Regions from separate parts of the Streptomyces sp. NPDC046335 genome, predicted to be linked through region 1. Evidence: riboswitches for the same ligand, from Rfam matches in the RefSeq annotation. Region 1 holds a riboswitch; each other region holds the start of a gene.
What was found. Region 1 has a riboswitch for cobalamin ahead of ACZ6JY_RS10475 (energy-coupling factor ABC transporter permease). Riboswitches for the same ligand answer to the same signal wherever they lie in the genome.

Region 1 (5,576 bases):
GGGGACAAGCACGGCCCGCCGCCCGGCGTCGAGGCCGACATGTCCCCGCGGCCCCGCTACGAGGCACCGCGGTACAAGGCCGCCGACAAGCTGCTCGGCAAGGTCGCGCTGATCACCGGCGGCGACTCCGGGATCGGCCGGGCCGTCTCCTGGCTCTACGCGCGCGAAGGGGCCGACGTCGCCATCGTCCACCTGCCCGAGGAGCAGCAGGACGCCGAAGAGACCCGGCGGCTCGTCGAGAAGGCCGGACGCACCTGTCTGCTGCTGCCCGGCGACGTGAGCGACGCCGACTTCTGCCGCGACGCCGTGGCACGCACCGTGGCGGAGTTCGGCACGCTGAACATCCTGGTGAACAACGCCGCCTACCTGAACAGCAAGCTGGAGCTCGAGCAGCTCAACGCCGAGGACTGGGACCGCACGTTCAAGACGAACGTGTACGCCTACTTCCACCTGGTCATGGCGAGCCTGCCGCACCTGGACGCGGGCGACGCGATCATCGCCACGGCCACGGAGGAAGCCCTGAAGGGCAGCACCACGATGATCGACTACGCGGCTTCGAAGGCGGCCCTGATCACCTTCACCAAGTCGATCGCGCCCCACCTCGCCAAGCGGGGCGTCCGCGCCAACGTCGTCGCCCCCGGACCCGTGTGGACGGTCCTCAACACGGCCGACCCGCACATGCCCAAGGACGGCCTCTCCCAGGTCGGCAGCGAGACCCCGCTCGGCCGTCCCGCCCAGCCGGAGGAGCTGGCGCCCGCCTACGTCTACCTGGCCTCCGACGCGGACTCCAGCTTCACCGTGGGCGAGGTCCTCGCCGTGACGGGCGGTGAGACCGACACGCGCTGACCGCGGCCCGACACCGCGATGACCTGCGGGCGAGTTGTCATGCCTCCGGCTCTCGCACTACTGTCACCACGCCTTGGTGCTCGGGAAATCCGGTGTGATGCCGGTGCGGCCCTCGCCACTGTGATCGGGATGTCCGGCTCCAGCCCTCGCGGCAGCCACTGGGCGCACACGCGCCCGGGAAGGCGGAGTTCGGGCGGTACTACCCGTCAGCCAGGAGACCGGCCAAGGCACGTCGTCCATCCACGAGGTGCTGGAGAGGGTCTGCTGAGCCATGCACATTGCCGAGGGTTTCCTCCCGCCGGCGCACGCCATCGCCTGGGGCGTAGCGTCCGCGCCGTTCGTCGTCCACGGAGTCCGCTCCCTTACGCGTGAGGTCAAGGAGCACCCCGAGAGCACCCTGCTCCTGGGTGCGTCCGGAGCCTTCACCTTCGTCCTGTCCGCACTGAAGATCCCGTCGGTCACCGGAAGTTGCTCGCACCCGACGGGCACCGGCCTCGGCGCGATCCTGTTCCGCCCGCCGATCATGGCGGTGCTCGGCACGATCACGCTGCTGTTCCAGGCGCTGCTGCTCGCCCACGGCGGGCTCACCACGCTCGGCGCCAACGTCTTCTCCATGGCGATCGTCGGGCCCTGGGCCGGATACGCCGTCTACCGGCTCCTGAAGCGGTACGACGTGCCGCTCATGGTGGCGGTGTTCTTCGGCGCGTTCGTCGCCGACCTGTCCACGTACTGCGTCACCAGCGTCCAGCTCGCCCTCGCTTTCCCCGACCCCGGCAGCGGATTCATCGGCGCCCTGGGCAAGTTCGGCGGCATCTTCGCCGTCACCCAGATCCCGCTGGCGGTCAGCGAGGGACTGCTCACCGTCCTCGTGATGCGGCTCCTCGTGCAGTCCAGCAAGGGAGAGCTCACACGGCTCGGCGTACTGCTCCAGCGCAAGCGGACGGCCAAGGCCACCGACACGGACAACACCAGGACCGAGACGGGGGCCAGCGCCTGATGAGCCGGAACGCGAAGATAAACACCCTGCTGATCGTCATCGTCGCCGCCCTCGCGGTCCTGCCGCTCGTGCTGGGACTCGGCGACCACAAGAAGGAGCCGTTCGCGGGCGCCGACGCCCAGGCCGAGACGGCGATCACCGAGATCGACCCCGACTACGAGCCCTGGTTCTCCCCGCTGTACGAACCGCCGTCCGGCGAGGTCGAGTCGGCGCTCTTCGCCCTTCAGGCGGCGCTCGGCGCAGGCGTCCTCGCGTACTACTTCGGGCTGCGCAGGGGGCGCCGCCAGGGCGCGGAGCGCGAGCGGGTGCGGGACGGCCACGCCGAGCCGCCCGGCGACGCGGCGGACAGCCGCAACGGGGCCGGGCAGGCCTGATCCGCGGTGCTGCCCATCGACGCGGCGGCGCACAGCAGCCGCTGGCGCCGCCGTCACCCCGTGGACAAGGCCGTGCTCGGCCTCGGCCTCACCGTCCTCGCCATCTCGCTGCCGCCCTGGCCGGGCGCGGCCCTCGTCCTCGTCACCGCGCTCGTGGTGCTGCTCGGCCCCGCGGGCGTGCCGCCCCGCAAGCTGTGGCGCGCCTACCGCGTGCCGCTCGGCTTCTGCGTCACCGGAGCCCTGACCCTGCTCGTCCAGCTCGGCGGCCCCGACGGGTTCGTCACGCTCGCCGAAGGCGGCCCCGCGCGCGCCGGGGGGCTGCTGCTCCGGACCTCGGCGGCCTCGCTCGGGGTGCTCCTGTTCGCCTTCACCACGCCCCTGTCGGACCTGCTGCCCCGCCTGGTCGGGGCGGGGGTGCCGGCGCCCGTGGTGGACGTCGCCCTCGTGACGTACCGGATGAGCTTCCTGCTCATGGACTCCATGGGGCGCGTCCGCCAGGCGCAGGCGGCGCGGCTCGGCCACACCACCAGAGCCGCCGCCTGGCGGTCGCTCGCGGGGCTCGGCGCCACCGCGTTCGTGCGCGCCTTCGACCGGGCGGGGCGGCTTCAGGCAGGGCTCGCCGGGCGCGGCTACGACGGCACGCTGCGGGTGCTCGTGCCCGAGGCGAAGGTCTCCCGGCCCTTCGTGGCCGCCGTCGCGGTCCTTCTCCTGGGCCTGATCGCCCTCACCCTCGTACTGGAAAGGTTCCTTCCATGAGCGAGCCCCTGGTGGCGCTGCGCGCGGCGTCCTACGCGTACGAAGAGGGGCCCGCCGTGCTCAGCGGCCTGGACTTCGACGTCGCCGAGGGACGCGCCCTCGCCCTGCTCGGGCGCAACGGCAGCGGCAAGACCACCCTCATGCGGCTGCTCAGCGGCGGACTCCGCCCCAGCGAGGGCGAGTTGACGCTCGGCGGAGTCCCGGTGACGTACGACCGCAAGGGGCTGACCCGGCTGCGTACCACCGTCCAGCTCGTCGTGCAGGACCCCGACGACCAGTTGTTCGCCGCCTCCGTCGAGCAGGACGTGTCCTTCGGTCCGCTGAACCTCGGGCTGCCCGACGCCGAGGTGCGGGCGCGGGTGGCCGAGTCGCTGGCCGCCCTCGACATCGGGGCGCTGGCCGACCGGCCCACCCACCTGCTCTCCTACGGTCAGCGCAAGCGCACGGCCATCGCGGGCGCCGTGGCGATGCGCCCGCGCGTGCTGATCCTCGACGAGCCGACCGCGGGCCTGGACCCCGAAGGGCAGGAGCGCCTCCTCGCCACCCTGCGGGGCCTGCGGGACACGGGGACGACCGTGGTGATGGCGACCCACGACGTGGACCTGGCCCTGCGCTGGGCCGACGACGCGGCGCTGCTCACCCCCTCCGGGGTCCGCACGGGCCCGGCCGCGGCCACCCTGGCCGACCGGGACCTCCTGGCCCGGGCGGGCCTGAACCTGCCGTGGGGTGTCGCCGTCGCCGAACTGCTGCGCGCGCACGGCCTCCTGACGGAGGCGGACCGCGGGCCGCGCACGCCGGAGGAGTGCGAGGTGCTCCCGGGGGCGGCGTAGCGGGGCGTGTGGGCTGGATCACTCCCGGGTGCGGGAACTCGGTACTCCGCCGCCCCGACTCCTGTACCGGCACGGCCGCGACCGGCCGGCGCCGCAGGCGCGAGCCACACCCGTGATGCACGACGCGCGCAGGAGACCGCTGATGGACCACCCCCGCCGCTTCACCCCCCGCCCTTTCGTTACCCGCCGATTCAACCCGCTCCGGTCCGACCCCCGCCGCTTCACCCTCCCCGCCTTCCTGCTGCTGCTCGCCCTGGTGTTCACCGTGTCGTACGCCGTCGGCTCCTGGGCGGGGCCCGTCGCCCCCGGCATGCACGGACCCGGGACGAGCACCGGCGACGGCGGTACGCGGCCGGCCGGCGACGACGCCGAGGAGATGCCCGGCATGGGCGGGATGCACGGATGACGGCCGCCGGCACCCGGCTGACCGCGCCCGAGGCGGCGGCCGTCACCGATCTGGCCGTGGACGGCATGACCTGCGCGGCCTGTGTGCGGCGGGTCGAGAAGAAGCTGGCCCGGCTGGAGGGCGTGAGTGCCACGGTCAACCTGGCCACCGGGCGCGCCCGGGTCAGTCACCCGCCCCACGTCACGCCCGCTGACCTGGCCGCGGCCATCGAGAGCGCCGGATACACGGCGCGACCCCCCGAGCCGCCGCGGGCGGAGCCCGAGCCGGAACCGGCCAGGAACGAGGAGCGGGACCGGCTGCTCGTCGTGGCGCTGCTCTCGCTGCCGGTGCTCGTCCTGTCCATGGCGCCCGTACTCCAGTTCCGCAACTGGCAGTGGCTGTGCTTCGCGCTGGCCGCGCCGGTCGCGGTATGGGGCGCCCGGCCCTTCCACGTACGGGCGCTGCGCGGCCTGAGGCACTCCACGGCGACGATGGACACGCTGGTCTCGCTGGGCGTGATGGCCTCCTTCGGCTGGTCGGCGTACGCGCTCTTCCTCGGCGGCGCGGGCACCCCCGGCATGCGGATGCCCTTCAGCCTGCTGCCCTCGGCCGACGCGGGCGACGGCACCGCGGACATCTACCTGGAGGCCGTCGTCGCCGTACCCCTGTTCGTGCTGGGCGGACGCCTCCTTGAGGCGCGGGCCAGGCGCGGCACGGGGCAGGCGCTGCGGTCGCTCGCCGAGCTGGGGGCCAAGGACGTCGCCGTACGCGAGGGAACGGGCGAACGCCGTATTCCCATCGGGGAGTTGCGGGCCGGGCAGGTCTTCGTCACCAGGCCGGGGGAGCGGGTCGCGACCGACGGGGAGGTGGTCGAGGGCAGCTCCGCCGTCGATCTGTCGCTGGTCACGGGGGAGAGCGAACCGGTCGAGGTCGGCGCGGGCTCGTCCGTGGTCGGCGGCGCCGTCAACGCGGGCGGCATGCTCCTGGTGCGCGCCACGGCGATCGGCGCCGACACCCGACTGGCACGCATCACACGCATGGTGACGGACGCTCAGGCCGGCAAGGCGCGCGCCCAGCGGCTCGCGGACTCGGTGGCCGGCGTGTTCGTACCGGTGGTGCTGACCATCGCCGTCACGGTGCTCGGCTTCTGGCTCGGCGCAGGCGCCGACCCGCAGGCGGCCGTCACCGCCTGCGTGGCGGTGCTCGTCGTCGCGTGCCCGTGCGCCCTGGGGCTCGCGACGCCGACGGCGCTGCTGGCCGCCACCGGGCGCGGCGCGCGGCTCGGCGTTCTCGTCAGCGGGCCGCGGGCGCTCGAAGGGCTGCGGCACGTCGACACCGTCGTCCTGGACAAGACGGGGACGCTGACCTCCGGGCGGATGAGCGTCACG
Region 2 (5,576 bases), on a different contig from region 1:
GGCAGTCGGCCTGCTGATCGTCGTCGGCGCGGTGTTCGTCGGGCTCAGCGGCAGTCTCCAGCCCGACGACACGGTGCTCGGCGGCAGTCTCACTCTCAGCGTCGTCTCCTTGATGATCGCGGGTGTGGCGGGATCGCTGACCGTGTGCGGCGAGTACTCCAGCGGCACGATCGGCTCCACTCTGGCCGCGGTGCCGCGCCGTGGCAGGGTCCTGGCCGCCAAGGCGGTCCTGCTCGGAGCGCTGCTGTTCGCGATCGGCCTGGTCGCCTGCTTGCCGGCTTACGTCCTCGGCGACGCGATCCTCGAGGACGGCGAGCACGCCCAAGGCGAGCGTCACTCGGCGGGAGCCGTCACGGTGGTCGTCGCGGTGATGCTGCTGCCCTCCCTGTTCGGCCCGCTCTTCGGCGACCTGCAGCGGTGGATCGCGGGCGCGCCCCCTACCGCCGCTCTGGAGAAGCTCACCCAGACCTCGGACGCGAGTCACGAGGTGGTCGGCTCGCTGGGCGCGTGGCCGTCGCTGGGCCTGGTCGCCGCGTACAGCGTGGCGCTCCTCGTGCTCGCTGTTTCGCGGTTGCGCCGGCGTGATGTCTGACGCCATCGGACGCTGAGGCCGGCCGAAGGGGGGACGGCCGACGTCTGCCGGCCGGCGGGAGCGGGCTGCTCGGCCGGCCGGCTGGAAGCGGCGGATCGCGAGGGAGGGTGGGCTGAACGTGTACAGGTCGAGGATCTCCGGCCGGGGTGCGACGCCGGGGCCGCCCGCCTGACCAGGCGGCGATGTCCTCTATCGCGTCCGGGTCGTTCACCAGGCCGAACCGCACTGGCCGTGCTCCGGCCGCACGCCCGGCGGACGAGGGCCGCACGACAACCACGCCTGCCTGGTCACACGCGTCCAGGCAGGCGGAGATGCGTACGGGCGCCTCCCCACGCAAACGCGCGGCCTGCGCGGTCCCGGCACGCGACGACCCGGCACGGCAGCCGCCCACTCACCTACCCACCCACCAGTTGCGCAGTCACCTCAGTGCCCTACGCCTCACCGTCCGTTGTGTCGGACACGCCGAAACGCTCCCTCTCCGGGGAGATCCGCCCCGGGGCTCCGTCGAGGGGGCGGCGGCGTGGGGCTCCTGGCTCTCGGGGCGCAGCTCCTCCCGGCCTTACCGTCCCTCGTGGGGCAAGTGGCCCGTTCGGGATCCGCTCACCGGTCACAGTGGCGGGACTCTCCCTCGCTCGGGTGCCCGTGTCGGTCTGGTCCGGATGGCGGCCGGGGATCACTCGGGCTCGTGTGCATGCGGACTCGTCGTGGGTGGCTCGTCCGGGCGTTCCCGGCCACCGTCATGGCCGGACGCCACCACGAGGACGAGACCCACCACGACGGCCCCGGCAGCCACCCGGCCAACGACCCGCACCGTCCAGCTCGGAAGCGACACGCCCGCCCGCCGCGTCGGTGCGCCCAGTCGCTCGGCCCGCCGGGCGGGCCGCAGCAACCGGGCCAGCAGTAGCGCCGCGACCGGGAGTTGCAGCAGCCACAGCACGGTACGCGGCCACTCGCCGTACCAGACGTTCGTGCCGTACAGCAGGGTGTGCCACACGCTCAGCACGTAGACGACGATGACGAAGCGGTGCAGCCGACGCCAGGTGTTCGCGCCGATGCGGTGACGGACGTAGAACAACAGGCCCAGCGGGACGGCCAGATACAGAGCGCCCTGCCCCAGCGGAATGGCGATCCGACCGGTGCCGGAGTCGTACCAGCCGGGCACGAACGTGTCCGCGAACCCCGCCCACAGCCGCCCGGCCCACGCCAACTGGGCCTCGTAGCGCACGAGTTCGGCGGCGAACAGCAGTGCGTGTGCGGACATCAGGGCGATCGTGGTCAGGCTCGTGGTGCGGTGCCAGCGTTCCAGGATCTGCCGGGACACCGGCAGCCGGGCGGGGCGCGGCCCCGAAAGCAGGAGACCGAGCATGACCGTGCCCCAGGCCCACAGCAGGCCCGACCAGCCGAACGCCTGGCTGAGGAGGTACATCCAGTAGGTACCGGCGTCGTCCATGAACGGCATGACCGCGACCGTCGCCGAGTTGCCCGACTCCATGCGGGCGTACAGGAACGCGAAGACGGCCGCCGTGACCAGGACGGCGGCGCCCGCGTCGGGGAGCGCGGCGCGCAGGTCGGCGCGCAGCACGACGCGATCGGGCGGACGCCGCTCACGGGCGGGCGGCGGGGATGTCGTGCCGTCGTCCTCCGGGGTCGTCTCTGGCAGCATCCTGGGCCTTCCGGGCGCGGTACTCCGAGGGGAGGTGCGGGTGACGTCGACGCACCAGTGTGACCGGCGTGGCCGGAAATACGGAGGACACATTCGGCCAGAGTGTTGTCCGGGTCGGCCGAGTCGTCTCAAGGCTCCGATGCCGCCGCCCGGACGATCGCATCCGGACAACTGACGCCGCGCCCCTCCCGCAGCGGCGTGAGCCGCCCTACGCTCATGCCCGCAGTCGGTTCGCGTCTCCTGTCCGACCAGGTATTGGCGGCGCGACGCAAGAGGGAACCCGGTGGGAATCCGGGACTGTCCCGCAGCGGTGAGTGGGAACGAAAGCCGTCATCAGCACTGGCCCGAGTCGGTTCGGGGCCGGGAAGCGACGGCCGGTAGATGCCCGCCGGTGACCGGTGTCCCCGGTGAGCGAGCCCACGAGTCCGAAGACCTGCCACTGCGCCCGTACGTGCTGTGCGGGTGGTGCGCGGTGACCTCGAGGACTGGGTCGGCGGTACGGACGGGATACCCGCGGGGCACGCCCCGCACGGCGCCTCCTCCCCGGTCGCATTCCAGGACGCGGACAGGAGGAGGGGTTCGTGACGGGCCGTACCGTCTCCGGTGTCTGCCACGGCACCCTGGGCGAGCTGTACCAGGGTCCGCTGCGGGCAGGCCCCGATCCGGCCATCGCCGTCGTGTCGTTTCCCGTGGGCCGCCGTTCCCGGGTGACTTTCACCCACGGGACGGATCCGCCGGACCCGCTGCCGCTCGGGGAGAAGTCCGCGATCGCGGGCCCGGCTCTTCGTGGAGCACTTCGGGCTCACGCTGCCACCGGGCCGTTGGAGCGCCCACTCCGACCTTCGGGTGGGCGTGGGGATGGCGAGTTCGACCGCCGACATCGTGGCGACCCTGCGCTGCCTGTTCCGGCTCTTCGCCCTGCCGTATGACGCGGACGTGGTCCTCGGCGTCCTGGCGGCGATCGAACGGGCGGACAGCGTCTTCCTCGACGAGTTCGCCCTGTACCTCAGTGGCCGGCACCGGGTGGTGCGGCGGCTGGGCACGGACATCGGCTTCCACACCGCGTACATCACCGAGCCCGGGACGGTGGACACCGCCGCCGTCACCGACCTGCTGCTGGCGCACTACCGGCGGCACGGGGAGGAGTACGAACGGTGCCTGACCGACTTGCTGAAGGGATTCGTCTCCGGTGATCCGGCCGCGGTCGCACGGGCGGCCACCGCCAGCGCCGCCCTGTCACAGCGGGTGCTGCCCAAGGCGGCATTCGACAGCATGCTCGCCCACCAGGAGCGGTTCGGCGCCGACGGCGTCTTCGTCGCCCACACGGGCTGTCTGATCGGCTATCTCTTCCCCGGCCGCCCCGACGCCGCCCTGAAGTCCGAACTGTCCGCCTTCTTTCATTCGCTCGGCCAGCAGTGTTCCTTCGCCCAAGGAGGCTACGGGTGATCCACCCTCACATCGCCGACGCCCTGAAGGTCCCCGATCTCGTCCGGCTCTGCGACGGCCTCGTCCTGATCCGGTTCGAGTCGATGAAGATCTACTCCGCGCTCGCCGCTGTCCGCCACCTGCTGGAACGGGGCACGATCCGTCCGGGACAGACCCTGGTCGACAGTTCCAGCGGCATCTACGCCTACGCCCTGGCGCTGGCCTGTCACCGCTACGGCATGCGCTGCCACATCGTCGCGTCCACCACCGTGGACATCACCACCCGCGCCCAGCTGGAGATCCTCGGCGCCACCGTGGAACAGGTCCGGCCCTCCGAGAACCTCAAGCTGGACCAGGAGTTACGGGTACGGAGGGTGAAGGAGATCCTGGCCGACCACCCCGCCTGGCACTGGATGCGCCAGTACCACGACGACGTCCACTACCTCGGCTACCACGAGGTCGCCGACCGGATCACCACCGCGTTCCCCGCGACCGCACTGACCGTCGTCGGAGGGGTGGGCTCCGGAGCCTCGACGGGCGGCCTCGTGGAACGCCTGCGCGCCACCGACCCCTCGGTGCGGCTGGTCGGCGTCCAGCCCTTCGGCAGCCTCACCTTCGGCAGCCAGGACCACCACGACCCGGAAGCGATCATCGCCGGCATCGGGTCGTCGATCGTCTTCGACAACGTCCGCCACACCCTCTACGACGCCGTGCACTGGCTGGACTTCACCCACGCCATGTCCGGCACGGTCGCCCTGCTGCGCGACCACGCCGTCTTCGCCGGGCTGTCCACCGGCGCCGGATACCTCACTGCGATGTACGAGGCCCGCCGCCATCCCGACCGGCTGCACCTGGTGATCGGCGCCGACACCGGACACCGCTACGTCGAGCGCGTCTTCGCCCGGCACACCGAAGCCCTGGACCCCGCCGCCCTGAAGCCGGTCGAGATCTCAGCCCCCGAGGAGATGTCCATGCCCTGGTCCAGGATGGCGTGGCGGCGCACCGCCTGCCCAGCCGGCCGGAAGGAGCGAGCCGCATGACCGTCGTCTGCCTCGAATCGCTCACCTTCGGCCTCGGACACCTGGTGCGCGCCGCCGACGCACTCGGCGAGCGGCTCACCCTGCTCACCCGCGACCGCGCCTACTACGCCCACGAGTTGGAGAGGCTTCCGCCGGACGCCCTCGACGTCGTCGTCACCGACACCTTCGACGTGGAAGGGCTCGCGGACCTGCTGCACCGGACGCCTCGGCTGCGCGGCCTGATCAGTTCCACCGACACCTGGACCCTCGCCGGCGCCGAACTCACCGACCGCCTCGGCCTGCCCGGCCTCGACCCGGCCGTACTGCGGCTGACCCGGGACAAGGCGGCCGTACGCAACCGGCTGCACGCTGCCGGGCTGACACGCGGGCGCGCCGTGGAGGCGACCGGGGCGGAACTGAGGGACGTGCTGCTCAAGGAGGCCGGTCTGCCCGCCGTACTGAAGGACACAGCGGGCACCGGCAGTCAGAACGTCTGGCTGGTCCGCGACGAGCCGGAACTGGACGCGGCCCTGGCCGAGGCGGCCGGGCGGCAGTTGAAAGGGCGGCTGTTCGCTGAACCGTACTTCAGCGGACCGGTGTACAGCGCCGAGACCCTCACCTGGGCCGGCCGGACCCGGCTGCTGGGCGTGTCCAGCCGGCTGATGTCACCCGAGCCGTACTTCCGGGAGGAGATCACCGCGTTCCCCGTGGCCTTCCCCGAGGCGCGGCGGGCCGTGCTGGAGCGGTGGCTCGGTGAGGTGCTCGCGGCGATCGGCTACACCGACCGCTTCGCGCACGCGGAGTTCGTCCTGACCACCGGCGGCCCGGAGGTCGTGGAGATCAACCCCCGGATCGGGGGCGCCCTGGTCGGGGTGGG
Region 3 (5,576 bases), on a different contig from region 1:
GAGGAACCTGCCGCCGAGCGCCTTCACCCCCAGCCCTACGACGGGGCTGCGCATCGCCGCGGCGAACTCGCGGACCGGCACCTCGCCCCGGAACAGGTACATGGGGTTGAGCAGGGAGCTGCCCACGGTCAGTTCGAGGGCGTCGAGGCTGCCGTCGGATTCGAGCCAGGAGGCGACCTGGAGGCTCTCGTCCAGCCACAGCCCGCCCGGCACGCCGTCGTCCATGTTCAGCTTGGCGAGGATCGCGAGCCGGTCACCCACCGCCTCGCGCACCGCGCGCGCCGTCCCGCGGGCCACCTTCGCGCGGTTGACCAGCGAGCCACCGTAGGCGTCCTTGCGGCGGTTGAGCTTGGGGCTGAGGAAGGAGCTGGCGAAGTAGTTGTGGCCGAGGTGGATCTCGACCGCGTCGAACCCGGCCTCGGCGGCGAGGAGCGCCGCGTCCGCGTGGGCCTTGGTGATCCGTTCGATGTCGGCGTGGCTCGCCGGGCGGGTGCGGGCGACGGCCAGGGCGCTGAACGCGCCGGAGGGGCCGAGCGAGGGAAGCCCGGTGGAACGGCTGCCGCCGACCGGTCCGGCGTGTCCGAGCTGCGCGGATATCGCGGCGCCCTCGGCGTGCACGGCCTCGGTGAGCCGGCGCAGTCCCGGCAGGGCCTCGGGCCGCATCCAGATCTGGTGGCGTTCGGTACGGCCCTCGGGGGCGACGGCGCAGTAGGCGACGGTGGTCATGCCGACGCCGCCGGACGCGTACCGACGGTGGAACTCGATCAGCTCGTCGCTGACCTGGGCACCCTTGGTCATGCCTTCGAAGGTGGCGGCCTTGATGACACGGTTGCGCAGGGTCAGCGGTCCGAGCCCCGAGGCGGGGCTGAGCGTGGGCGACCTGGTGGCCGCCGTGGTCGAGCCGTTCGCCGAGCTGGCTGCGAGCCCGGACGGCCGGGTGCTGTGCCATCTGCTCGCCCGCAGCGCCCTGCCCACCGGGCAGCTCCCCGACGTGTCCACGCTGTTCAGCCCCACGCCGTTCGAGGTGATGCTCGGCCGGCTGCTGCCCGAGCTGTCCGTCCAGGAAGTCACCGAACGCCGCCGGCTCGCCTTCAGCCTCCTCCTGGAGACCTACGGCCGCCCCCTCGCCGGAGCCCCGTCGGCGGCCCACCCCCTGCCGGCCACCTCCACCGTGATCGCCTTCGTCACGGCGGGCCTGAGCGCGCCGCCGGTCAAGACGACGTGAGGCGGGTGGGTGGGAGGAAGGTCACCTGGGGTGCGCCCGTGCGCGGGTGGATGATGACCTCGCTCGTCACGCCGTAGACGTCGTCCAGTAGTTGGGGCGTGAGGACGTCGGCGGGTGGTCCGGAGGCGGTGACCGTACCGTCGCGCAGGACGTAGAGGCGGTCGCAGTAGTAGGCGGCGAGGTTGAGGTCGTGCAGGGCGACGAGCACCGTGGCCGACAGGCGGCGCAGCGTGTTCAGGATGTCCAGCTGGTGTCGGATGTCGAGGTGGTTGGTGGGCTCGTCCAGGACGAGCAGGGACGGCTGCTGGGCCAGGGCGCGGGCGATGAGGACGCGTTGGCGTTCGCCGCCGGAGAGGCGGTCGAAGGGGCGGTGGGCCAGGCCGGTGGCGTCCACCGCGCCCAGGGCCGTCTCGATCAGTTCGGCGTCCTCAGGGGTGTCCCCGCCGAGCAGCCGTTTGTGCGGGGTGCGGCCCATCGCGACGACCTCGCGGACCGTGAGGTCGAAGTCGGCGCCCGACTCCTGCACCACCGCCGCCACGGTCCGGGCCAGTTGCCGCACGGGCAGCGACCAGGCGTCGGTGCCGTCGACGCTGATCTGGCCGGTGGCGGGGCGCAGGACCCGGTAGACGGCGCGCAGCAGGCTGGATTTGCCGCTGCCGTTGGGGCCGACGAGGCCGATGACCTCGCCGGGGCGGGCGGTCAGGGAGACGTCCTCGACGAGGCGGTGCGCGCCGGCGGTGAGGGTGACGCCGTCGACGACGAGTTCGGTGGCGGTCATGCCCCTCCTCGGTCGGTGGTCCTGCGGGCGTCGCGGCGCATCAGCCACAGGAAGAACGGTCCGCCGCACAGTGCGGTGAGCACGCCGACGGGGATCTCCATGGGTGCGGCGACGACACGTGCGGCGATGTCGGCCCAGATGAGGAAGACCGCGCCGCCGAGCGCGGCCGTCGGCAGGACGCGGCGGTGGTCACCGCCGACGACGAGGCGGACGATGTGCGGCAGCATCAGGCCGACGAAGCCGATCGGTCCGCACGCCGCGACCAGGATGCCGGTGACGAGGGAGAGCAGGACGAACATACGGGCGCGGAAGCGGGCCACGTCCAGCCCCATCGTGGTGGCGGCCTCCTCACCGGCGAGCAGCACGTTCAGGTTGCGGGCCTGCGCCATGAGGACGGCGATGCCCATGAGCAGGGCGGCGCCGGGCAGCCACAGGGTGTCCCAGTTGACTCCGCCGAGGCCGCCGAGGGTCCAGGCGAGGACCGCGCGGGCCTCGTTGCCCCGGTCGGCGGTGAGCAACAGCAGGTGCAGTAGGGCGGTGAGCACCGCGGCGACGGCCACACCGGACAGGACGAGCCGTGCGGAGGTGATCCGGCCACCGGTGCGCGCGGTGGCGTAGACGAGCAGCAGCGCTCCGAGCGCGCCCGCGAACGCGGCGGCCGACAGTGACACCGGTCCGAGCAGGGTCACACCGAAGACGATCACCACGACGGCGCCCAGGGAGGCCCCGGAGGAGACTCCGAGCAGGTAGGGCTCCGCGAGCGGGTTGCGGATCAGGGCCTGCAGGGCGGTGCCCACGACCGCCAGCCCGGCGCCGGCCACGGCCCCGAGGAGGACGCGGGGCGCGCGGACGTCCAGCACGATGGTCTCGCGCGCGCGGGACCAGTCCGGTTCTGCCCAGTCGGCGCCCAGCGCGTGCGTCACGATGCCCCACACCTGTCCGGGCGGCACATGGACCGAGCCGATCGCCAGGCCCGCCGTGGCGGAGAGCACCAGCAGGACGGCCAGGACGACGAGTGTGACGGCGAGACCGGCCGGGCCCGCCCGTCGTCTGTCGTCCTGTTTCCCCGGTCGTGCGGCCTGCCCGGGGGCGGCGTCGGTGACCGGAGCCGTCACCGGAAGCCCTCGGGGTGGATGCCGCGCGCCAGATCCTCCACCGCGTACGCGGACCGCACGCCCACCAGGGTGGCGGTCAGCGGCAGCACCACGAACCGCTTGTTCCTGATGGCGGGCACGTCCTTCAGGGCGGGCTGGGCGAGCAGGAACTTCTTCTTCTGCTCCACGCTCCCGGCGTCCGCGTAGTCGTAGATCGCGATGACCTCCGGCTTGCGTTCGACGACCTGCTCCCAGGAGACGTCGCCGAAGACGTCGTCGAGATCGGCGAAGACGTTCTTGCCGCCGGCCAGCCGGATCAGTTCGGTGCCGAGGCTCTTGCCGCCCGCGGTGAAGGCGGTCTTGTCGCCGCTGTCGTAGACGAAGACGGGTACCTGGGGCCTGCCCTCGACGGCGGTGGTGGCCTTGCCGACCCGTGACCGGAGGTCGGAGACCAGCCTGTCCGCGCGGTCGGGCACGCCGAAGATCTTGCCGACGGTGCGGACTTCTTCGTAGACGTCCTTCATCGTCACGCGCTTCTCGCCGCAGTACTCGCGGTTGAGGTGGGTGTCGATGCCGGCGTCGGCGAACGCCTCGCGGGAGCGGCCCTCGTTCTCGGCGAAGGCGCTGCCGTAGCCGCCGTAGACGAGATCCGGCTCGGCCTCCAGGACCGTCTCGAAGGACGGTTCCCTCTTCGCCAGTTCCGGGACCGACTCGTAGTCCTTCTTCAGCTTGGGCAGGACGGCGGAATCGGGAAAGGCGGTGCCGACCATACGGTTCTTCAGGCCCAGGGAGAGCAGGAGTTCCGCCGGGTGCTGGTGGATGGTGATGACGCGGGCCGGCGCCTTCTCGTACGTCGTCCTCACGCCGCAGTTGTCGATGGTGACGGGGAAGCCCTTGGCCGGCGGGGCCGTGGCCTTCGCGTCCTGGGCGGTGTCCTGCGACGATCCGCAGCCGGCGGTCAGCAGGGCCGCCGACAGGGCGACGGCCGCGGCCATGGCGCGCCGGGCATGCCGCCTGCGGGCAGGGGTGAACAGCGGGGGACGGGACGTGCCGTCGTACACGTGAAGCCTCCTGGGGAGTCCGCGCTCCTCGGAACGGGCCCGCGACCGGCCAGTGTCCTGACTCCCGGATCGCCGCTCCCCCTGCCTTCCCACGCGGCGCGCAGTGGCGTGTCGAAGGGTGCACTCCCCGGTCACAGTGGCGGGACCGTGCCGGATTCGCACCGGCTTCCTGTCTCCCGTCGCGGTGATGACCCGCTGATACTACGGTCTGCCGGGAAGCGGCCATAAGGGCGTGCGCAAGTGCCCGAGCGCCCTTGCCCGGCCCTCATGTCTCGCGCACCGCCCGCAGCACCAGCCGGTCGGCCTTCTCGTCGTAGGGGCGGCCGTCGAAACCGCCGAAGACCTCCACCCGCCCGAACCCCGCTTCCCGAACCATCCGCCGCAGCTCCACCGCGCTGTACACGAACCACACCAGGGTGGCCCGCGTCACCCGTTCGCCCCGGACCAGGACCCAGTCGCTGCGCAGCCGCGCCCAGTCGTCCAGCACGGTGTCGGTCTGCACCATCAGGTCCTCGCCCCGCTTCACCACCTTCGGCGGGGTGACCTTGCGGGCCAGCAGTTCCTTGCCCGCCAGGTCCAGTACGAGGGTGCCTCCGGGGGCCAGGCAGGCGTACATGGTGCGCAGCACGCGCGCGTTGTCGGCGGGGTCGTCGAAGTAGCCGAACGAGGTGAACATGTTGAGGACCACATCGAAGGCGCCCGGGGCCTCGTACTCGCGTGCGTCGGCCCGCACGTACGTGACCTGGGCGCCCGCGTCGGCCGACCGTTTGCGCGCCCGGTCCAGCATGGCGGGGCTCAGGTCCACCCCGGTGACGTCGTGGCCGCGGCGGGCGAGCGGGACGGTGAACACACCGGGGCCGCAGCACAGATCCAGCACCCGGGCTCCGGCGGGGAAGGACAGCAAGGGAGAGGTGCCGAGCAGTTCCTCGGCCTGCGTGTGGCGCTGCTCGGAGAAGAGGAAGTCGTGGAACTCGGTCCAGAAGTCATCGTCCTGGAACCCGCCCGTCCGTGTCATGTGGTGTCAGTGCTCCTTCGTCGTGATCGTGCGGGTGGAGGTGTTTCGCCCGGGGAGCGCGCAGTGCCAGCAGTGGCGGCAGCAACAGGCACTGCGCCGCGGACAGCAGCCAGAACAAGCCGGTGCCCCCGGTGTGTTCGGTGATGCCGTACAACTGCCCGCCCAGCACTCCGCTGGCGCAGGCGCCGAGGCCCGCGGCCAGGCGCTGCCGGCCGAAGACCACGGCGTCCGAGCGCGGGCTGCGGCGCAGGGCCTCCAGGTCGTTCTTCAGGAACAGGACGATGTCGCCCAACGTGATCAGCGCCCCGCCCGCCAGCAGCGCCGGCCGGGTGCCCGCCGCCAGGACGGCCAGCCCGGCGGCCAGGCCCGTGAAGCCGACCGCGAGGGCAGTCGCGTAGGGCAT
Region 4 (5,576 bases), on a different contig from region 1:
TAGTGGTGCGAGGGCGGCAGATCCGGGTCGTGGTAGATCGCGATCGGGTTCTGGCCGAAGCCGCGCGGCGGCTGGATGAGGATCAGCAGGTTCCCGCGGCGCAGGGCCGCGAGGACGATGTCGCCCTCGGGGTCACCGCCGTCGCCCACACGGGAGCGGTCCAGGAACATCTCGCCGGGCGGCGGCCCCCAGTGCTCCTCGACGGACTCCCGCAGCTCCTGCGGCAGCGTCGCGTACCAGCGCTTGTAGGCGGCGGCCGGGATGCGGACGGGGTTGGCGGCGAGCTGCTCGTCGGTGAGCCAGTCCTGGTCGTGGCCGCCCGCGTCGATCAGCGCGCGGATCAGCTCGTCGCCGTCACCGGAGACCAGGCCCGGGATGTCCTCCGTGGGCCCGAAGTCGTAGCCCTCGTCGATGAGCCTGCGCAGCAGCGCGACGGCGGACGCGGGGGTGTCCAGGCCCACCGCGTTGCCGATGCGGGAGTGCTTGGTCGGGTACGCGGAGAGCACCAGGGCCAGGCGCTTGTCGGCGGCCGGGATGTGCCTCAGGCGGGCGTGCCGCACGGCGATCCCGGCGACGCGGGCCGCGCGCTCCGCGTCGGCGACATAGGCGGGCAGGCCGTCCTCGTCGATCTCCTTGAACGAGAACGGCACGGTGATCAGCCGCCCGTCGAACTCCGGCACCGCGATCTGGCTTGCGGCGTCGAGCGGCGAGACGCCCTCGTCGTTCTCCTGCCAGGCCGAACGCGACCCGGTCAGGCAGAGCGCCTGGAGGATCGGCACGTCGAGGCCGGTCAGCGCGCCCGCGTCCCAGGACTCGTCGTCACCGCCGGCCGACGCCTCGGCGGGCTTGGTGCCGCCCGCCGCGAGGACCGTCGTCACGATGGCGTCCGCCGCGCGCAGCTCCTCGATCAGCTCCGGCTCCGGGGCGCGCAGCGAGGCCACGTACAGCGGCAGCGGGCGGGCGCCCGCGTCCTCGATCGCGCCGCACAGGGCGTCCACGAACGCGGTGTTGCCGCTCATGTGGTGGGCGCGGTAGTAGAGCAGCGCCACGGTCGGGCCTTCGACGTCACGCGCGGCGCGCTCCAGCGGGCCCCAGGACGGCGCGGGCGCGGGCGGCTCGAAGCCGTGGCCGGTGAGCAGCACGGTGTCGGAGAGGAAGCGGGCGAGCTGCTCCAGGTTGGCGGGGCCGCCGTGCGCGAGGTAGGCGTGCGCCTCGGCGGCGATGCCGACCGGCACCGTGGAGGAGGCCATGAGCTGGGCGTCGGGCGCCTGCTCACCGGTGAGCACGACCACCGGCAGACCGCTGGCGGTGAGCTGGTCAAGGCCGTCCTGCCAGGCACGGACGCCGCCGAGGAGGCGTACGACGACCAGGTCGGCGCCGTCGAGAAGGGAGGGCAGCTCGGCGAGGTCCAGGCGGGAGGGGTTGGCGAACCGGTAGTCGACCGGACCCCCCGCCGCGCGGGCGCTGAGCAGATCGGTGTCGGAGGTCGACAGCAGCAGAAGCATGCGGGCGCAGGCCTTCCTCGGGGTGTCCGCGCCCCGGGTGGTCGTATGGACGGCAGGAGTTCCTGGCTCACCCCACGTGGGTGGGGCTCACAGTGGCGGGACCGCGCCGGATTCGCACCGGGCTTCCTCCTTCGGGCCCCTGTCGGGCCCACGCCGTCGCTGGCGTCGGCGGACCTGGCGGACCGCCGTCTGCATAGTAAGTCCTGCCCGCGCCGGAGCGGGCGCCCGCCCGCCCCGAAGGCCCTCGTCGGGAGGCGACCGCCCGCAGGCGCGTGGGTATGCTCGCCGCCATGCCGCCCACCCGAGCAACCTCCACGAACAAGGGCGAATCCCTCATACGTGACCGGGGCGACGCCTGTCCCGGAGCCCTGCGCCCGCACCTCGCCGACGACGGTGCGCTGGTCCGACTCCGGCTGCCCGCAGGGCTTCTGACCGGCCGTCAGGCGCTGGTCCTTGCCGACGCGGCGGAGCGCCTGGCGGACGGCCGGCTCAGCGTCACCTCGCGCGGCAACGTCGAGCTGCGCGGCCTCGCCGAAGACTGCGGCTCCACCCTGGCCGCGCCGCTCGCGGACGCCGGCCTGCTGCCCTCCGCGCGCCATGAACGCGTACGGAACATCGTGGCCTCCCCGCTCGCCGGAATCGACGAGAACGGCCTCGCGGACGTGCAGTTGTGGGCCCGTGAGCTGGACGGGCTCCTCTGCGCCGAGGAGTGGACCACCGCGCTGTCCGGCCGCTTCCTGTTCGCCCTCGACGACGGTCGCGGAGACATGGCGGGGCTCGGCGGCGATGTGACCTTGATCGCAGAATCGGGCGGGACGGCGGTCGCGCGGGTCGGGGCCCTGGCGGTGCGGGTGGCCGCCGCGGACGCCCCGCGCGCCGCCCTCGCCGCGGCCGGGGCGTTCCTCGCCGCGGCGCGCGAGGCGGGCAACGGGGCCTGGCGGGTACGGGAACTGCCTCCCGGCCGCGACGCGGGGGTGGCCGAGGCGCTGAGGCGGGCGTCGATCCCGGCGGTGCCGGTGACCGGGGCGGAGGCGGAGGAGCCGCTCGTGGCGGTTCCGCCGCTGCCCGGGGTCATCGGCCGCGCCGTCGCCGTCAACGCCCCGCTCGGCCGGGTCACCGCCGCCCAGTGGCGGGCCCTTCTGCCGCTGCCCGCCGACGAACTGCGGGTTACCCCGTGGCGCGGCTTCGTCCTCCCCGGCTTCGCCGACGCGACGGCGGCCCGCGACCGCCTGGCCGCACTGGCCGACGCCGGGTTCATCACCGACCCCGCGTCGCCCTGGCTCGGCGTCGGCGCCTGCACCGGACGCCCCGGCTGCGCCAAGTCCCTCGCCGACGTCCGCGCGGACGCCGTGCCGGCCCCCGGCGGCCTGCCCGTCCACTGGTCGGGCTGCGAGCGCCGCTGCGGACACCCGCGCGGTGACTGGGTCGACGTACTCGCCACCGGCGAAGGGCGGTACGAGGTGACGGCCCGCACCGGCGGCACGGCGGCCCCCGTGACCGGCACCACCCTCACCGAGGCGGTCACCACGGCACGTACGGCACAGGCACGTACGCGTACGACATCGGCAACCACAACAACGGCCACGAAATGAGCGAGAGCACAGTGTTCGACTACGAGAAGGACGGCGCGGCGATCTACCGCGAGTCCTTTGCCACCATCCGCGCGGAGGCGGACCTCGCGGGTCTGCCCGCCGACGTCAGCCAGGTCGCGGTGCGGATGATCCACGCCTGCGGCATGGTCGACCTCGTCCGCGACCTCGCCTTCAGCCCCAGCGTGGTCGCCGACGCCCGCAAGGCGCTGCGCGACGGCGCCCCGATCCTGTGCGACGCGAACATGGTCGCGAGCGGCGTCACGCGCAAGCGGCTCCCGGCAGGCAACGAGGTGGTCTGCACCCTCACCGACCCGTCCGTGCCCGACCTCGCCGCGCGGCTCGGCACCACCCGCAGCGCCGCCGCCCTGGAACTCTGGCGCGACCGCCTCGAAGGCTCCGTCGTCGCCATCGGCAACGCGCCCACCGCGCTCTTCCGCCTCCTGGAGATGATCGAGGCGGGCGCGCCGCGCCCGGCCGCCGTGCTCGGTATACCGGTCGGCTTCGTCGGCGCCGCCGAGTCCAAGAACGCGCTCGCCGAGCACACCTCGGGCCTTGAGTACCTGGTCGTACGGGGACGTCGCGGCGGCAGCGCGATGGCCGCGGCGGCGATCAACGCGATTGCGAGCGAGGCGGAGTGAACACCGAGACCACTGATCCGGGGAAGCTGTACGGGGTCGGGCTCGGCCCCGGCGACCCCTCCCTGATGACCGTACGGGCCGTCGAGGTCATCGCCGCCGCCGACGTCGTCGCGTACCACTCCGCGCGGCACGGCCGTTCCATCGCCCGCTCCATCGCGGCGAAGCACCTGCGGGACGACCACATCGAGGAGCCGCTGGTCTACCCCGTCACCACGGAGACCACCGACCACCCCGGCGGCTACCGCGGTGCCCTCGACGAGTTCTACGAGGCCGCCGCCGCACGCCTCGCCGAGCACCTGGACGCCGGGCGCACGGTCGCCGTACTCGCCGAGGGCGACCCGCTCTTCTACGGCTCCTACCAGCACATGCACAAGCGCCTGGCCCACCGCTACGAGACCGAGGTCATCCCCGGCGTCACCTCGGTGAGCGCGGCGGCGGCCCGGCTCGGCGAACCCCTGGTGGAGGCCGAGGAGATCCTCACGATCCTGCCCGGCACCCTCCCCGAGGAGGAGCTCGCCGCGCGGCTCGCGGCGACGGACTCGGCGGTCGTCATGAAGCTCGGCCGCACCTTCGGCAAGGTGCGCGGCGCCCTGGAGCGCGTGGGCCGCCTGGACGAGGCCCGTTACGTGGAGCGCGCCACCATGGAGGGCGAGCGCACCGGACGCCTCGCCGATGTGGACCCGGAGTCGGTGCCGTACTTCTCCGTGGCCGTGCTGCCGAGCCGGGTGGCCCCGCTGACCGGCGGCCCCGCGCCGGAGCCGGCCGCGGACGCCCGCGGCGAGGTCGTCGTGGTCGGCACCGGGCCCGCGGGACCGCTCTGGCTGACCCCCGAGACGCGCGGCGCGCTCGCCGCCGCCGACGACCTGGTCGGCTACACCACCTACGTGGACCGCGTGCCCCACCGCCCGGGTCAGCGGCGGCACGGCTCCGACAACCGCGTGGAGTCCGAGCGCGCCGAGTTCGCCCTCGAACTGGCGCGGCGCGGGCGGCGCGTGGCCGTCGTCTCGGGCGGCGACCCGGGCGTCTTCGCCATGGCCACGGCTGTCCTGGAGGCCGCCTCGCAGGACGCGTACGCGGACCTTCCTGTGCGGGTGCTGCCGGGGGTGACCGCCGCCAACGCGGCCGCCGCCCGCGTGGGCGCCCCCCTCGGCCACGACTACGCCACCATCTCGCTCTCCGACCGCCTCAAGCCGTGGGAGGTCATCGCCTCGCGCCTGGCCGCCGCGGCCTCCGCCGACCTCGTCCTCGCCCTCTACAACCCCGGCTCACGCAGCCGCACCTGGCAGGTGGGCAAGGCACGGGAGCTGCTGCTCGAACACCGGGCGCCCGATACTCCCGTGGTGCTCGGGCGTGACATCGGCGGTCCCGAGGAGAGCGCACGGGTGGTGCGGCTCGCGGACCTCGACCCGGCCGAGGTCGACATGCGCACGCTGTTGATCGTGGGCTCCTCGCAGACGCGGTGGACGCGGCGGTCCGGCGGCGACCAGATCGTCTGGACACCGCGCAGGTACCCGGAGGGCGGGGACGGGAGCTAGACGAGGGAGGGGACAGCAGCTAGGCGCGCCGTCGCAACCAGGCGGCCGCTTCCTCCGGAGTCGCCGCCACCGGTACGCCCTCGGGCGTCGGCGGGCGCCGCACGACCACCACCGGCACCCGCGCCTCGCGCGCGGCGGCCAGCTTCGGGGCCGTCGCCGCGCCGCCGCTGTCCTTCGTCACGAGCACGTCGATCCGATGCCGCCGCAGCAGTTCACGCTCGCCCTCCAGCGTGAACGGGCCCCTGTCGAGGAGCACCTCCATCCGCTCGGGGAACGGCGGCTCCGGCGCGTCCACGGACCGCACGA

Region 2: another riboswitch for cobalamin. It lies ahead of ACZ6JY_RS36350 (GHMP family kinase ATP-binding protein); the one in region 1 lies ahead of ACZ6JY_RS10475 (energy-coupling factor ABC transporter permease).
Region 3: another riboswitch for cobalamin. It lies ahead of ACZ6JY_RS36375 (ABC transporter substrate-binding protein); the one in region 1 lies ahead of ACZ6JY_RS10475 (energy-coupling factor ABC transporter permease).
Region 4: another riboswitch for cobalamin. It lies ahead of cobN (cobaltochelatase subunit CobN); the one in region 1 lies ahead of ACZ6JY_RS10475 (energy-coupling factor ABC transporter permease).

Annotation. Positions count from the first base shown of each region.
Region 1 is NZ_JBVJFF010000004.1:214,400-219,975, forward strand. It holds gene ACZ6JY_RS10470 (SDR family oxidoreductase) at 1-846, shown strand, start outside; cobalamin riboswitch at 904-1,087, shown strand; gene ACZ6JY_RS10475 (energy-coupling factor ABC transporter permease) at 1,118-1,843, shown strand; gene ACZ6JY_RS10480 (energy-coupling factor ABC transporter substrate-binding protein) at 1,843-2,217, shown strand; gene cbiQ (cobalt ECF transporter T component CbiQ) at 2,224-2,973, shown strand; gene ACZ6JY_RS10490 (energy-coupling factor ABC transporter ATP-binding protein) at 2,970-3,803, shown strand; gene ACZ6JY_RS10495 (hypothetical protein) at 3,946-4,209, shown strand; gene ACZ6JY_RS10500 (heavy metal translocating P-type ATPase) at 4,206-5,576, shown strand, end outside.
Region 2 is NZ_JBVJFF010000019.1:99,132-104,707, forward strand. It holds gene ACZ6JY_RS36335 (ABC transporter permease) at 1-592, shown strand, start outside; partial or broken gene ACZ6JY_RS36340 ((2Fe-2S) ferredoxin domain-containing protein) at 698-975, opposite strand; gene ACZ6JY_RS36345 (ferric reductase-like transmembrane domain-containing protein) at 1,266-2,255, opposite strand; cobalamin riboswitch at 2,466-2,709, shown strand; gene ACZ6JY_RS36350 (GHMP family kinase ATP-binding protein) at 3,042-3,701, shown strand; gene ACZ6JY_RS36355 (cysteine synthase family protein) at 3,698-4,720, shown strand; gene ACZ6JY_RS36360 (ATP-grasp domain-containing protein) at 4,717-5,576, shown strand, end outside.
Region 3 is NZ_JBVJFF010000019.1:105,907-111,482, reverse strand. It holds gene ACZ6JY_RS36395 (NADH:flavin oxidoreductase) at 1-843, opposite strand, end outside; gene ACZ6JY_RS36390 (hypothetical protein) at 821-1,225, shown strand; gene ACZ6JY_RS36385 (ABC transporter ATP-binding protein) at 1,212-2,003, opposite strand; gene ACZ6JY_RS36380 (FecCD family ABC transporter permease) at 2,000-3,118, opposite strand; gene ACZ6JY_RS36375 (ABC transporter substrate-binding protein) at 3,115-4,158, opposite strand; cobalamin riboswitch at 4,189-4,369, opposite strand; gene ACZ6JY_RS36370 (methyltransferase domain-containing protein) at 4,424-5,173, opposite strand; gene ACZ6JY_RS36365 (MDR family MFS transporter) at 5,142-5,576, opposite strand, start outside.
Region 4 is NZ_JBVJFF010000003.1:287,878-293,453, reverse strand. It holds gene cobN (cobaltochelatase subunit CobN) at 1-1,505, opposite strand, end outside; cobalamin riboswitch at 1,549-1,669, opposite strand; gene cobG (precorrin-3B synthase) at 1,784-3,097, shown strand; gene ACZ6JY_RS08180 (precorrin-8X methylmutase) at 3,109-3,735, shown strand; gene ACZ6JY_RS08175 (precorrin-2 C(20)-methyltransferase) at 3,732-5,270, shown strand; gene ACZ6JY_RS08170 (cobalt-precorrin-6A reductase) at 5,290-5,576, opposite strand, start outside.